One region of the Trichococcus sp. genome, then DNA from elsewhere that is predicted to be linked to it. Evidence: predicted binding sites of a transcription regulator. Region 1 holds the regulator's gene; each other region holds the start of a gene.
What was found. Region 1 encodes NrdR, which represses ribonucleotide reductase genes. Its sites were predicted from a motif close to ACACNATATATNGTGT; they were not measured.
Positions count from the first base shown of each region.

Region 1 (3,279 bases):
TTGTGTCGATCATGCCTTTGTAGCGTTGGCTGATTTCGGGATTATTCATATATTTGTAAAATGCTCTTCCGATATGATCCATCACTCATCCCCTGCCTTTCCGCTACTTTTTAATTTTTTGATGCGTTCATTCAATTTTTGTTGCGCTTCCGGCGTCAGCGGTGTTTCCACAACCGCTTTTTGCTCATCTTTAGCCCAATCCGGCAAGTTTTCTTTCTTGCGCGCCACCGTTTTCCCGTAATTCTTCGCGGTTGTTCGGCTGGCTGCCCGCTTCTCAGCTTTCGCTTTCATCTCGCCGGCGAATTGTTTCGCTTTCGCCAACGCTTTTTCCGGCGAATCGACACCATCCTGCAGCCAATCGTTTGCGATGGCTTCCACATAGGCCTTGGAAAGATGCGGATTGTTGAGGATGACCAACACATAGTGCGTCAGTACATTGAGCACACCCGGCTTGAAATCGGCTTTCTCCATCAGCGTGCGCAGCAATTGCGTCTCCGAAGCGGTCACGATGCCGCCTTTCTGCTTTTTGATGCTCGTCAAAAATTGATGCGGCGTCAATTGTTCACACGCCTTGATGAACGAGATCTCTTCACTGGAAAAGCGTGCCTGGATCAATTTTTGTTCCCGGCCTTTTTCAGTATCTTTAGCCAGTTGGATGCTCTGAGTGACTTTGTCCTTAACTTCCAAACGATTGCTGTGTCGCTGTTCATAGGCATCGGATACAATTTTTTTGAGCGTTTCTCCGTCTACTTTGCCGGATTCGATATCGGCGGCCTCCAGAATAAACTGGGCCATCTGAAGTTCTTCGCAACCATACAGGGTGTAGAGGATAGTGATTGTGTGCTCCAATTCCTTTGTGATGGATTCGCGTTTAACAAATTGTTTGTTCAACAACTGCCGGAAAAACGAGAAGTCAAAACCATCATTCTCGATAACGGGCAGACTTGCCGCATTATCACCCAACAACGTATTATCGTTCTGCCTCATCCGCGCTTGCTCCGTAAAGGCGCTTTCTGAGAAAGAAAAAACATCCAAAAAGGACTTGGTGATATTTTCTGCATTTTTTAGGTCACGGACTTGCCGACTGAACCGTTGCTGCAACTCACGGTATTTCCGTTCGCCGACTTTTTCGTACAACAGCAACCCCATCAGGTCATCACTGAAAAAAGCATAACTGGACAGCGGCTGCTGCAATTCGTAAAGGTATTGCTTCTCAGGCTCGTTTACCAGAAATGTCTTCAGCAAACCGATCCCTTCCAATTTCACGCGCGCTTGATAGAACTCTTGGATTCCGCTGTTTGATAGAGCCAATAATTCGGTGTGAAGCAACTCCTTGCTCCAATAGCTCTCCTGCGGAATCTCCGCAAGCAGCGTCAAATAAAGGCTGAACGCTTGCGGCCCGATGATGGGCTGATACAATTGCGTCAGGATTTTGCGGTCCACATCGGAAATTAAGTTCGTCTGGCTTGCTCTGAAAGCATCCTTAGGACTTATATTTTGCCATGGATAACTCATTGTTCATTGTCTTCCTTTCCGGGGGCTGCCTCGTGGGGAGGAGCATCGGATGGTTGGATGTCTGAAGCTTCAGCAGCCGCTTGTTCGGCTTTTTTCTTCTCCATATTCTTCAATTCATCAAGGAAGGTTTTCCGGTCCGAAAATTGGCGGTAAACACTTGCGAAACGGATGTAGGCGACATCATCAATTTTGGCCAACTTGTCCATGACGTATTCCCCGATGACGATGCTGGATACTTCGTTTTCTCCGAGCGCTCGGATTTCGGCTTCCACTTCATTGACGACAGTCTCCAGCTGTTCAAGGGCGATCGGCCGTTTTTCGCAGGAGCGGATCAATCCCCGCAACAACTTTTCACGGCTGAATTCTTCGCGCGTGCCATTTTTTTTGATGACAAGCAACGGCGTTTGCTCGATCCTTTCGAATGTAGTGAAACGGAAATGGCATTGTTCGCATTCGCGACGGCGGCGGATGGCTTTCCCGTCATCAGCCGGACGACTATCGACAACACGCGATCCGTGATAGTGACATTTTGGGCATTGCATCGGCTTTCCCCCTTTTCTTTCGTTTATTATCGCTTCATTATAACATACTTGTGGCTCAAAAACCTTGAAAAGATGGTCTTTATGGCACTTTCAGGCTACACAGTTCTATGTTTGAGCAGCCAATCGTTGACTTGTTTTTTTGTTTCTTCAATTGTTCCGGAATTGTCGATGACAAAGTCAGCCAGTTCTTTTTTCTTCTCGATCGATAGCTGACTTTGCATCCTCCGGGTAGCTTCATCCGCATCCAAATGGTTGCGGCTCATCAGCCTTTGCACTTGAAGTTCTTCTGGAACATAGACGACCATCACAGCATCGCAACTGTCCTCATTCCCGCCTTCGTACAGCAATGGGATATCCAGCACAATCAGTTTGTGCCCTTCCGAAATATAACGCTCTTTTTCTGCCTGTATCCAATCATTGATGCGCTCCTTCAGCAACACATCCAGTTCTTTACGCTTCTCCCTATCCGAAAAGATCAGCGCTCCCAAACGTTTGCGATCCAACGTACCATCAGACAGCAGATAGGCTTCCCCAAAATGTTCGATGATGTCCGCTAACCCTGGTGCACCCGGAAGAACGACAGCCCTTGCTCCTAAGTCTGCATCGACAACCGGAATGCCCGCAGACAAAAACAGCTTCGCTACAGTCGATTTCCCTGTAGCGATGCTTCCTGTAAGTCCTAATATATAGCTCATGTTCGTTTATTTCGCCCCTTTGTAGGCAATATCAGTGATGTCTGGTGCCTTTGAACGCGTCTTCGGCAGTTGTTGACAATGCGGACAATAATGCGTTCCTCGCTGTGCAACCCTTATCTTTTCGATCGGATGACCACAGTTCGGACAAGGTTGCCCGGTTTGACCGTAAACGGCAAGAGAGACTTGGAATTTACCGGCCTCTCCTAACGTATTTTTGTAGGTCCGGATCGTCGACCCTCCGGCCTCCACTGATCTACTGATCACATCCATGACGGCTTCATGCAGCCTTTTGGCTGCAGCCGGGCCGATTGTATCGGCGGCTTGCAGGGGATGGATTTTAGCTTGGAAAAGTGATTCATCTGCATAAATGTTCCCGACGCCGGCCACAATATTCTGGTCCAGGATGACCGCTTTGATTGCGCGATGCGACTTGGAAAGATCCTTTTTGAATTTGCTCAATTTGAAGAAATCCGCGGTCGGTTCCGGCCCCATTTTTTTGAAAGGTTCATACTCTTCTCGCTTTTCGA
Region 1 covers NZ_JBSQPW010000002.1:34,711-37,989, reverse strand. Annotated here, with positions in the region: gene dnaI (primosomal protein DnaI) at 1-82, opposite strand, end outside; gene ACTCCX_RS00730 (replication initiation and membrane attachment family protein) at 82-1,515, opposite strand; gene nrdR (transcriptional regulator NrdR) at 1,512-2,057, opposite strand; gene coaE (dephospho-CoA kinase) at 2,153-2,752, opposite strand; gene mutM (DNA-formamidopyrimidine glycosylase) at 2,759-3,279, opposite strand, start outside.

Region 2 (3,279 bases), on a different contig from region 1:
CCAATCCGTGCCCAAGCCGAAACCGAGCGTGGTGAACGGCGTCTGTCCATTTGATGTATAGAGTGTATTGATTTCGTATTCCAGACTTTGCATAGCATCATAGATGTCTTTGCGGGTTTTTTCTTCGGCATAAGCGATCTGTTTCGCTTCACCTTCGACCCAATTTTTGGCTGTTTCCAGATGCTTCTCATAGTTCAGACGGGCATAGGGAGCCAACACTTCATCGACACGGTCAGCGCTGCAGCCGCCGTATTGGCTGGAAGCGACATTCGCAAAAATTTGCGCCATTTGGGCAGTCGCTGTGTTGACCGAACGCGGGCTGTCCACTTCAGCATTGCCGATTTTGAAACCTTCACGGAGCATATTCTGGAAATCGATCAGAACGCAGTTCGTCATCGGTGAATACGGCTGGTAATCCAAATCATGATAATGGATATCGCCTTTCATATGGGCATTGGAAACGTGTTTCGGCAGCATTCTCAAGCCGATCGCTTTCGCAGCCACACCTGCCGTCAAGTCACGGATCGTATTGAAGACGCGGCTGTCTTTGTTGGCATTCTCGTTGACGACGCTCTGATCGGCGTTCATCAGGCTTTGGATGCGCAATTCGATGTCCTGCTGCTGCAATTTCTTGACTTTCTTTGTCAGTTTGTAGGTATTGTAGGCTTCCGCTAACGGCAGATTCCCCATTTCCGCAAGCGTCGCTTCCACTTGATCATGGATGTCATCGGTCGAGACACTGTCCGTTTCTGACGCGATTAGCTTGTCCACGACCTCGGCCACGACAGCATCCACATCGTAATCTGCAGCCCCTTCGTTCTGTTCAGACAAGAAGCGCTCCGCTTTCTTGATCGCTTTATATATTTTCTTAGCATGAAAAGGAACAACCCGTCCATCCGCCTTCAACACTTGGATATTTACTTCCGCGTCATCGACTTGAAGATTCGTGCTCTCATTTAAGAAATCCGTTGGTAATGAAGCCATATTTTTCCCACTCCTTAGTTAAAAATTAACCGAACATGCAAAAAAAGCTAATAAAAAGTAAGAGGTCGTTACAAAATGAGCAAGCTTTCCTTGCAGGACGCGCTTCTCAGATAGGTTGCCTCCACTTAATGTAGTCTTTGTTTCGATTTACTGTATATACTATATATCATCCACACACAAATTTCCACCACAATATATAGTGTTTTGAAATGAAATATACCTAGAGCAAGCAAACACATTTTGTCCCTCTGGTCAATAAGAAAATGACCTGAAAATGGTTTGCATGCTATTTCCTTAGCAGACTTCCGTATCCACAGTCAGAACAAAAACAATAACGAAAAAAAACCACGTAATCCCTTTCTATTTCCGAACAATGCCCCTAAACTTAAAAAAATGTTAAAAAACATATAAAGTACATAAAATCAATAGAATCTGCTGTACTTTGTAAAAAAAAGCAGTTATACTATGACTTATCAGAAATGTAAGCGATTCATTTTTATTTTCAGATCTGTTATCCGGCTTTATGCCGAAGTGATGTCAAAAGAATAAGAACTTAACAAAGGGGTGAAATGATAGTGTGGAAGAACAGAATGTTGCCTGAAATATCCAGAATTGCTAAATTCAGAATACCGGTCGGAGAAGACCTATTTTTGAGACAGTGCGCTTCTTGGCAAAACCTTTTCCATCTGCCTTCATCTTATCGCTACCCGACCGGAAGCATCCAGGGCTACATTACAAGATTGAATTGGACCGATGAATTTATCATTCTTGAAAAAGAACATAATGAAGCATTCGAATATTTTATTATCGATAGAAGAATTGAATCTGTAAAAGGCCCTTTTTCCAAAGAAGGGTTCGAGAAGGCATTGAAAGAGGAAGCGATCGAGCTGCCGCTGATTGAATTATCAGAAATGGACTGGATCATCAACTTTTAGCAATTAAGCAACAAAATACATAGAGCCGTGAGAAAAACATGTTCTGCATGTTTTCCTCACGGCTTTTTGCTGCAGATATCCATTTTACAAGAGACTTTCCGGCTGATGTGACCTATTTCTTGTCAGCGATTCTGACATGCCTCCTATTCGCTACTCGCTCATGTCAGATTTATTTTAATCATATTGACCAAAAGAATACAAAAGCATCCAACATTCCTGCAATTTGATGAGATTTTGCATTAAAACTCTCACCAATTTGACATTTAAACGCTTGCAAACGTTGATTTAGATGAGTTGTTAGATTTTATAACATAGAACGTAAGCAGGATATAGCACCAACAAAATTATTTCTATACACTAGGACTATGCTAAAACAAAAGGAGGAATAATTTATGTTTTCATCAGTAGATACATTATGGACCTTGCTGGGAACGGTATTGGTATTCTTTATGCAAGCCGGCTTCGCGATGGTCGAGACGGGATTCACCCGCGCCAAGAACGCGGCGAACATCATCATGAAAAACCTCATGGACTTTGTGCTTGGATCATTGGGATTCTTCCTTATCGGTTACAGCATCATGTTCGGTGATGATATCGCCGGCATCATCGGAACGCCTGCCTTATTTATGGAAGGACTTGATTCCACCATTCCCGGAACCGTGCATTTCATGTTCCAAAACGTATTCGCGGCAACTGCAGCTACTATCGTATCCGGAGCTGTTGCGGAACGGACAAAATTCAGCTCTTATCTCGTGTACTCCTTCATCATTTCCCTGCTGATCTATCCTATCTCCGGACACTGGATTTGGGGCGGCGGTTGGTTAGCTCAAATGGGCTTCATTGATTTCGCTGGATCCACTGCTGTGCACATGGTCGGAGGCGTCGCTGCCTTAGTCGGTGCGGCTATCGTCGGTCCCCGTATCGGAAAATACAAAGACGGCAAAGCGCAAGTCATTCCTGGCCACAACTTAACACTCGGCGCGCTTGGGGTATTCATCCTTTGGTTTGCTTGGTTCGGATTCAACGGCGCTTCCACAGTGGCCGCAACTGGCGACGAAACACTTGCATTGATCGGAACGATCTTCCTGAATACCAATCTTTCCGCTGTCACAGCAACTTTAGTCACACTCTTGTTCACTTGGAAAAAATACGGTAAACCTGACGTTTCCATGACACTGAACGGCTCATTGGCAGGCCTTGTCGCCATCACGGCCGGTTGCGCTGTCGTTTCTCCTTTCGGCGCTATTGCCATCGGATTCATCGCCGGTTTTGCCATCGTACTTGCGGTTGAATTCGTCGATCAAAAAATAAAGATTGACGATCCAGTCGGCGCATTCAGTGTCCACGGTGTGAATGGTGC
Region 2 covers NZ_JBSQPW010000019.1:14,268-17,546, reverse strand. Annotated here, with positions in the region: gene nrdD (anaerobic ribonucleoside-triphosphate reductase) at 1-984, opposite strand, end outside; gene ACTCCX_RS06840 (hypothetical protein) at 1,560-1,919, shown strand; gene ACTCCX_RS06835 (ammonium transporter) at 2,312-3,279, shown strand, end outside.
Region 2: the regulator NrdR is predicted to act here: its motif matches at 1,172-1,187, upstream of nrdD (anaerobic ribonucleoside-triphosphate reductase).

Region 3 (3,279 bases), on a different contig from region 1:
CGGTACCGCCCTTGGCCCCACCCAGATAGAGGCGCTCGTAGATCTTTTCGACCTGATCGACGGTATAGCCTTTCGATGCGTTCACCGTTTTCGAAATGGAGCTGTCGACCCAACGCTGGATTGTTGTCTGCACATCGACGTGCTCTTCAGGCGAGAGCGTCATGGCCGCCACGAAATAATCCGGCAATTGGTTCGGATCGGCACCCGGATGGCGATCCAGATATTCCTGTACAATATCCGCCTTCACCTCGATGAATTTGCCGAGACGTCCGCTGCGATAATACGTGAATGAGAAGTAGGGCTCCAGACCGGTGGAAACGCCGGCCATTGTGCCCGTCGATCCGGTAGGCGCCACCGTCAACAAGTGCGAGTTGCGGATGCCGTACTTCAGGACGCCTTCACGGACATGCTCCGGCATTTTTTTCATGTAGCCAGTGTTGATGAAACGCTCGCGCAGGATCTGCGTCTCTTTTCCGGTCTTCCCGACCAGAAACGGGAAACTGCCGCGTGTCTTCGCCAACTCGATGCTTTCTTCGTAAGCCGCCACAGCGATCGTTTCGAACACTTGGTCGATCAGTTGCAGGCTTTCCAAAGAACCGTAGCGGACGCCGCAGTAAATCAGCATATCAGCCAAACCCATGATCCCCAAGCCAATCCGGCGTTCGCCAAGCGCTTGTTTTTTGTTTTCCTCAAGGAAGTAAGGGGTGGAGTCAATGACATTGTCCTGCATATGGATGCCGGTGCGGACGGTCTGTTCCAATTTGGCGAAATCGACCATCTGCAGATCCTTGTTGACCATCTCGGCCAGATTGACTGCGGCCAAGTTGCAGACGGAATAGGCTGCCAAAGGCTGTTCGCCACAAGGATTGGTGGCAACGACTTTTTGACCGTAGGCTGTCGCGTTCGTCATTTTATTTGCATTATCGATGAAGAAGATGCCCGGTTCGGCCGCGTAAGTGGCGCAGACATTGATGAGACGCCACAATTCACGGGCTTTGACGGTCCGATAGGTGCGGACGGCATTGCCGGCAGCTTCCCAATCGCGGACATCGCCGCAGTTGGTCCATTCGGCATCATAGTGCGCCATCGCATCTGCATCGTAATGCTCGACATCCGGGAAACGCAACGCATATTCTTCACCCCGCATCACAGCGTCCATGAAATCGTCGGTGATGCAGACGGAAATGTTGGCGCCGGTCAGGAACTCAGAGTTGTTGACGGTGTAGGTGCCGCCGTCGCGCAGTTTTTTCTCAGCTTCATGGATGACCAATGCATCAAAACCGCCATGTCCAGGAATGTGCTTGTAATTGACGATGCCTGTGTACATGTTGATTTCTTTTGAAGAGAACGGTGTGAAATGCAGTTTCTCTTTCGCCAGCATACGGATCTGTTCATCCTCGAAATTTTCGATGATGTAACGAAGGATGCGCGGATTCTGCATCTTCGAAATGATGAATTCGAAGATATCCGGATGCCAATCGGCCAGCATGATCATCTGCGCGCCGCGACGGGAACCGCCTTGTTCGACCAGATGCGTCAGCTTGGCGATGTCGTCCATCCAGGAAACGGAACCGGAAGAGCGGCCGTTGACGCCTTTCACCATTGTGTGGCGCGGACGCAGCGTCGATCCGTTCGAACCGACACCGCCGCCACGGCTCATGATTTCCATGACTTTCTTGCGGTGATCGGAAATGCCGCCGCGCGAGTCGGGCACGAAAGGCATGACGTAACAGTTGAAATAGGTGACATCGGTTCCGGATCCGGCGCCGTAAAGCACGCGTCCGGCCGGGATGAAGTTCAAAGCTTTTTGTTCTTCGTAGAATTTCAGGAACGCTTCATGGCGCAGTTCCGGCGTGATTTCGACCTCTGCCAAGCCATGGGCATTACGCATCGCAATCTGTTCGTAGAAAAGCTCGAGCGGTTTGTCCAATGTCAGGATCCGGCGTGTCACGATGCCGCCTTCCTCAATTTCGAAATCGTCGATGTTGTGCTGGTATTCTTCGGAAACCTTGATGCGGACAGTCTGGTCCTTATGGTTGATGGAGAGGACGGTGCCTGTTCCGCGGGCCGGGTATTTCGGATCCTCCTTGACCGTCAAAATCACCAGATCCCCTTCGGACAGGGTCTCCTTGGTGGCATCCTTGTAGGAGTAGCGGTCAAGCATGACGAGGCGGGATACGCCCTGATAGGTAACGTGCATATCTTCCGTAATCGGAAATACATGCGGGAACCGCTCGATATCCTTGTTCAATTTTTCGAATCCTGCTTTAAATGTGGTCTTGGTTGCATCCACAATAATCACTCCCTTATTTATGGCGAAAACACTAGATGTTGTGCTGTGCTTTTACTTCTCATACCATATATGTTAATTCTGTTCACCGGATAAATCAAGGGGAACAGATGGATTATTGGAGGATGCAAACGGATGAAAACGTTGTTTGGATGGATGGGGATGCGTTTATAAAAATATATCGGCCAATAAGAAGAGGATGCTGCACACCGGGATGGGTCGTCGACTTTCGCGTAAAGAAGTAATGCGGAACTGTCGAAAAATTGCCTATCCGTCGACAAAACAATCACCGGAAACCGCAAAAAACCTGACGGATCGCACTTCTGTCGGGCGTCAGCCCAGGACGGTGTTCCCTAATGTCGAGAACCGTGCTGCTCTAACGCACCCCAATCTATCCGCCCCAATTCTTCATGCGAAACAGTACCCTCATAGGCTCACAAGAAGCTATAATAAAAGCAGAAAGAACAACAGATGAAAGGAGCTCAAGCATGAATGACAACGACAAAGAACGTTTCGCGGACATGATCCGCCATTCGCAGCGCATCGTCGCCTTCACGGGGGCGGGCATCAGCACGGAAAGCGGCATCCCGGATTTCCGTTCGGCGGGTGAATTGTTCGACAGGCTGAGCGTCATCGGCACCTCGCTGGCAGTCTATCCGGCCGCGAGCTTCGTCCACTATTTCAAAGGAACTTACGCTGTCCTGCTCAACCGGACGCCTGTGCCGCAATCGCTTACCTTCCAATTGGCCGTCCAAACCGATGCGGGCGCCTTTTTAGCAGACGTCCGGAAAGAACATTATGTAAAATGAACAAAAGGCGCTGCAACAAAAAGGAAACTCCTGAAAGGAGGAATTCGTCATGCCGAAGCTGAAAAAGCTTGCGAGCTATCTGGTCTATTCCTACGAAAACCATACGGAAGCCCGGTTCGGCGACAATGAATTGAAGTTGCAGATGCTGCTCTATTTAGCGCAACGGGAATGTCTGGCGGT
Region 3 covers NZ_JBSQPW010000025.1:472-3,750, forward strand. Annotated here, with positions in the region: gene ACTCCX_RS08205 (vitamin B12-dependent ribonucleotide reductase) at 1-2,296, opposite strand, end outside; gene ACTCCX_RS08210 (Sir2 family NAD-dependent protein deacetylase) at 2,779-3,099, shown strand; gene ACTCCX_RS08215 (Panacea domain-containing protein) at 3,149-3,279, shown strand, end outside.
Region 3: the regulator NrdR is predicted to act here: its motif matches at 2,322-2,337, upstream of ACTCCX_RS08205 (vitamin B12-dependent ribonucleotide reductase).

Region 4 (3,279 bases), on a different contig from region 1:
GTCTGCTTGCAGTTGCATTGTCCTGGCGTACACATGCACTTCACTTCGGCGACTGCCATCAGCTTTTTGGCGGCAATCACCTTTTCCAACAGCGCCACATCCGCATGGCTCAACGTAGCCCTTTCGATCAGTTCTGCTATCGTGCGGCCGACTTTTTTTGTGCAGACATGCGCCAAAAGATCTTCAGTAGCACCGCCGACGCTTTCCTGTTCGGTTACGATTGCGCTGTAGATGAATTTATTGCCGATCGGTTCTGTCTCCAACAAACCTTTATCGACGAGTCTTCCGATCAGAGTTTTGACGGTGGCTTGTTTCCAATCCATTTTTTCCTGCAGAACCGAAAAGATTTCCCGGCTGGTCGCTTTCCCGTTTGTCCAGACGACGCGCATGACTTCCCATTCGGCATCGGTGATCTTCTTCTGTGCCAGTTCGGTCATTTCTTTCACCCTTTCGTTGTTGATTCTTGCTTCTAAACATAGTTTACATTTGTAGACGATTTATGTCAAATGATTTTCATCAAAAAAAAAACAGCCGCTACCGTTGAACGGTGAACCTGCTGTTTTGCACGGAATTATTTTTTCTGTTCTTCAGTATATCGTCAGGATTGTTGGTTTCGTTCACGCTTACGCACGCGTCGGCGATATAAAGTCGGTGTCATACCTTCCTTTTCCTTAAATTTGCGGGAAAACTCAGAAACGGAGGGCATTCCCACCAATTCGGAAATTTGCTTGATGAAGCGTCCCGAATGCATCAGCAAATAGCGCGCTTGATCCATCCGAACGCGGTCGAGGTAGTCCATCAACGAAACGCCGTAGATCCGGATGAAAATCTGCTGCAGTTCCGATGAGGAGCCGTGACAGGATTCGGCAATCCGATTCAGGCTCAAGGGATTTTGGTAATGGCTGTTGATAAAGCGCTCGGCTTGACCGGCCCACTCCAGATCCGTAACTTCCCTACCGTTCGGCCGGCATCTGCGGCAAGGACTACAGCCATACTCCTCCGCAGCCTCGGCTGAAGTAAAGATGCAGACCTGATTAAATTTCGGCAGTCTGGAAGGACAGGACGGCTTGCAATACAATTGCGTATTCCTGTCCGCGTAATAGAATTCTCCATCAAAAAACGTATCCCGTTCATTTATTGCTTGCCATTGCTCCACATTCACCGTTTGTTCTGCCTTATCCGCCGCCATTGTTTGGTTCCATCCTCTTCAACCGTCATTTATATCCGCTTACTATTATAGTACAGAAAAGCTGGATTTGCTTTAGCTTGCCACAAAAACTTCAGGCTGTTGTATGCAAAAAGCAGCAGCACCTGCACCGGCACTGCTGCTTTTGGATGATGGCTCATCTCTTATTTCACTTACCCGTTGCTGCTTCCGGCACAAGTCAACCCAGCCCCTTCACCGCGCACTTCCAGCAGGGCTGCTTCGATGATGGCCATGACATTCTCTTCGTCCCCGAGATTATTGACGATGTCGAACGCATCTATATCGATTTTTATTTTGGCACTTTGGTCATATTCCTGGAACCACTGTTCATAGTTATTGTAAAGCAATTCATAGTACGCCAACAGCTCCGGATCGTCTTCGATCTGTTCGAATTCGCGGCCGCGTTTGCGGATGTGTTCCAAAATCTTCTCGAAAGAACCATCCAGATAAATCAGCAAATCTGGCGCTTTTTTGGGCATGCCTTCCAGTTCTTCCATCATGTTGGCCAACAGGTCGTTGTAGATATCCATCTCTTCTTTTGAAATATTGCCTTGCAGATGGTTGACCCGCGTGAATAAAGCATCTTCATAAATCGAACGATCCAAGACATTATTGTCGTCAGTCAATGCAGCCTTGATGCTGCGGAAACGCGTATTCAAAAAATATATTTGAAGGCTGAACGCCCATTTCTGCGGGTTGTCGTAAAACTTATCCAGGATTGGGTTATAATCGACACTTTCGAAAAAGGCCTCCGTCCCCAATCTTCTTGAAATCATTTCGGTATAAGTCGATTTCCCTGCACCTATCATTCCTGCCATTACCAGCACGCTCAATCATATCCCTTCCTTTGGTGTTATCTGATTATTTCCATATTTTTATGCAACTCCCGATCCGCTTACTAACGGAACAACATTTAGTATCATACCACGGCGAGTAAACGAGATATAGTGTTTTTTTGATTAGAAAATCCATTATCAGCGCAAAACCGATCACTGGTTTCTGCTCCCAAAAACACTAGTCAAAACCCCTCAAATGCACTATGCTAGAAATAAAGGAGGGAAGCCCTTGACATTGAGCCACCGCACCATCAAAATCGCATTCGCGACCGTTATCGCGATTCTGATCGCGCAATTTTTCCAGTTGGATTATTCCGTTTCAGCCGGGATCATCGCGATCCTGAGTGTGCTGGACACAAAAAAATCCTCCGTTCTTACAGCCCTGCAGCGGATTGCTTCCACTGTGCTGGCACTGACAATCGCGACGATCCTGTTCCGTCTTTTCGGATTCCATATCATCGTGTTCGGTATTTATCTACTGTTCTACGTACCGTTGGCCTACCGCTTTACCCTTCAGTCCGGCATCGCACCTTGCTCAGTGCTGGTGACGCATCTGTTGCTTGAAAAGCAAACGAGTTTCTCGTGGCTTCTGAACGAGCTCGCCTTGATGATGATCGGAGCCGGTGTAGCAATTCTGTTTAATCTTTATATGCCTTCGAAAGCCAGCCAAATCATCTCTCTGCGTGAACAAGTTGAAGCAAAAATGAAAGACGTGCTCCAAAGTTTCAGCGAGATCCTCCAGGAAGGTGAGGATCAGAATCAAATCAGCCTGCTCGGCGATCTCGATCATTTATTGGAAAAATACAGAAAAGTCGTCTACGCTGAGTTCGACAATCAGTTGCTGGACCAATCAACCTATAATATCCGCTATTTCGACATGCGCAGCGAGCAAGTCACCATCCTGAAATATATGGCTGCAAACCTAAGATTATGCACCCTGCCGACAAGAGAAAATAAGATTTTGGCTGGCCTTTTCTTCCTGACTGCAGCTCAGTTGCATGAGCAGAACACCGGTATCTATCTGATGGATGATATCGATTCTTTATTGCAAACGTTCCGCGAAAGCGAGTTGCCGGCCACTCGAGCGGAGTTCGAAAACCGCGCTATCCTGTTCCAGTTGTTGAATGACTTCAGACGTTTCATCCAGACAAAAAAAGACTTCTACGAAGAGTATGCAACCGAAATACAAACAAAAAAATGAATTTATCGTGAGAAATCATTTGACACTTACTAATC
Region 4 covers NZ_JBSQPW010000004.1:16,571-19,849, reverse strand. Annotated here, with positions in the region: gene ACTCCX_RS01735 (CopY/TcrY family copper transport repressor) at 1-437, opposite strand, end outside; gene ACTCCX_RS01730 (Ada metal-binding domain-containing protein) at 599-1,189, opposite strand; gene ACTCCX_RS01725 (deoxynucleoside kinase) at 1,360-2,034, opposite strand; gene ACTCCX_RS01720 (aromatic acid exporter family protein) at 2,273-3,244, shown strand.
Region 4: the regulator NrdR is predicted to act here: its motif matches at 2,143-2,158, upstream of ACTCCX_RS01725 (deoxynucleoside kinase).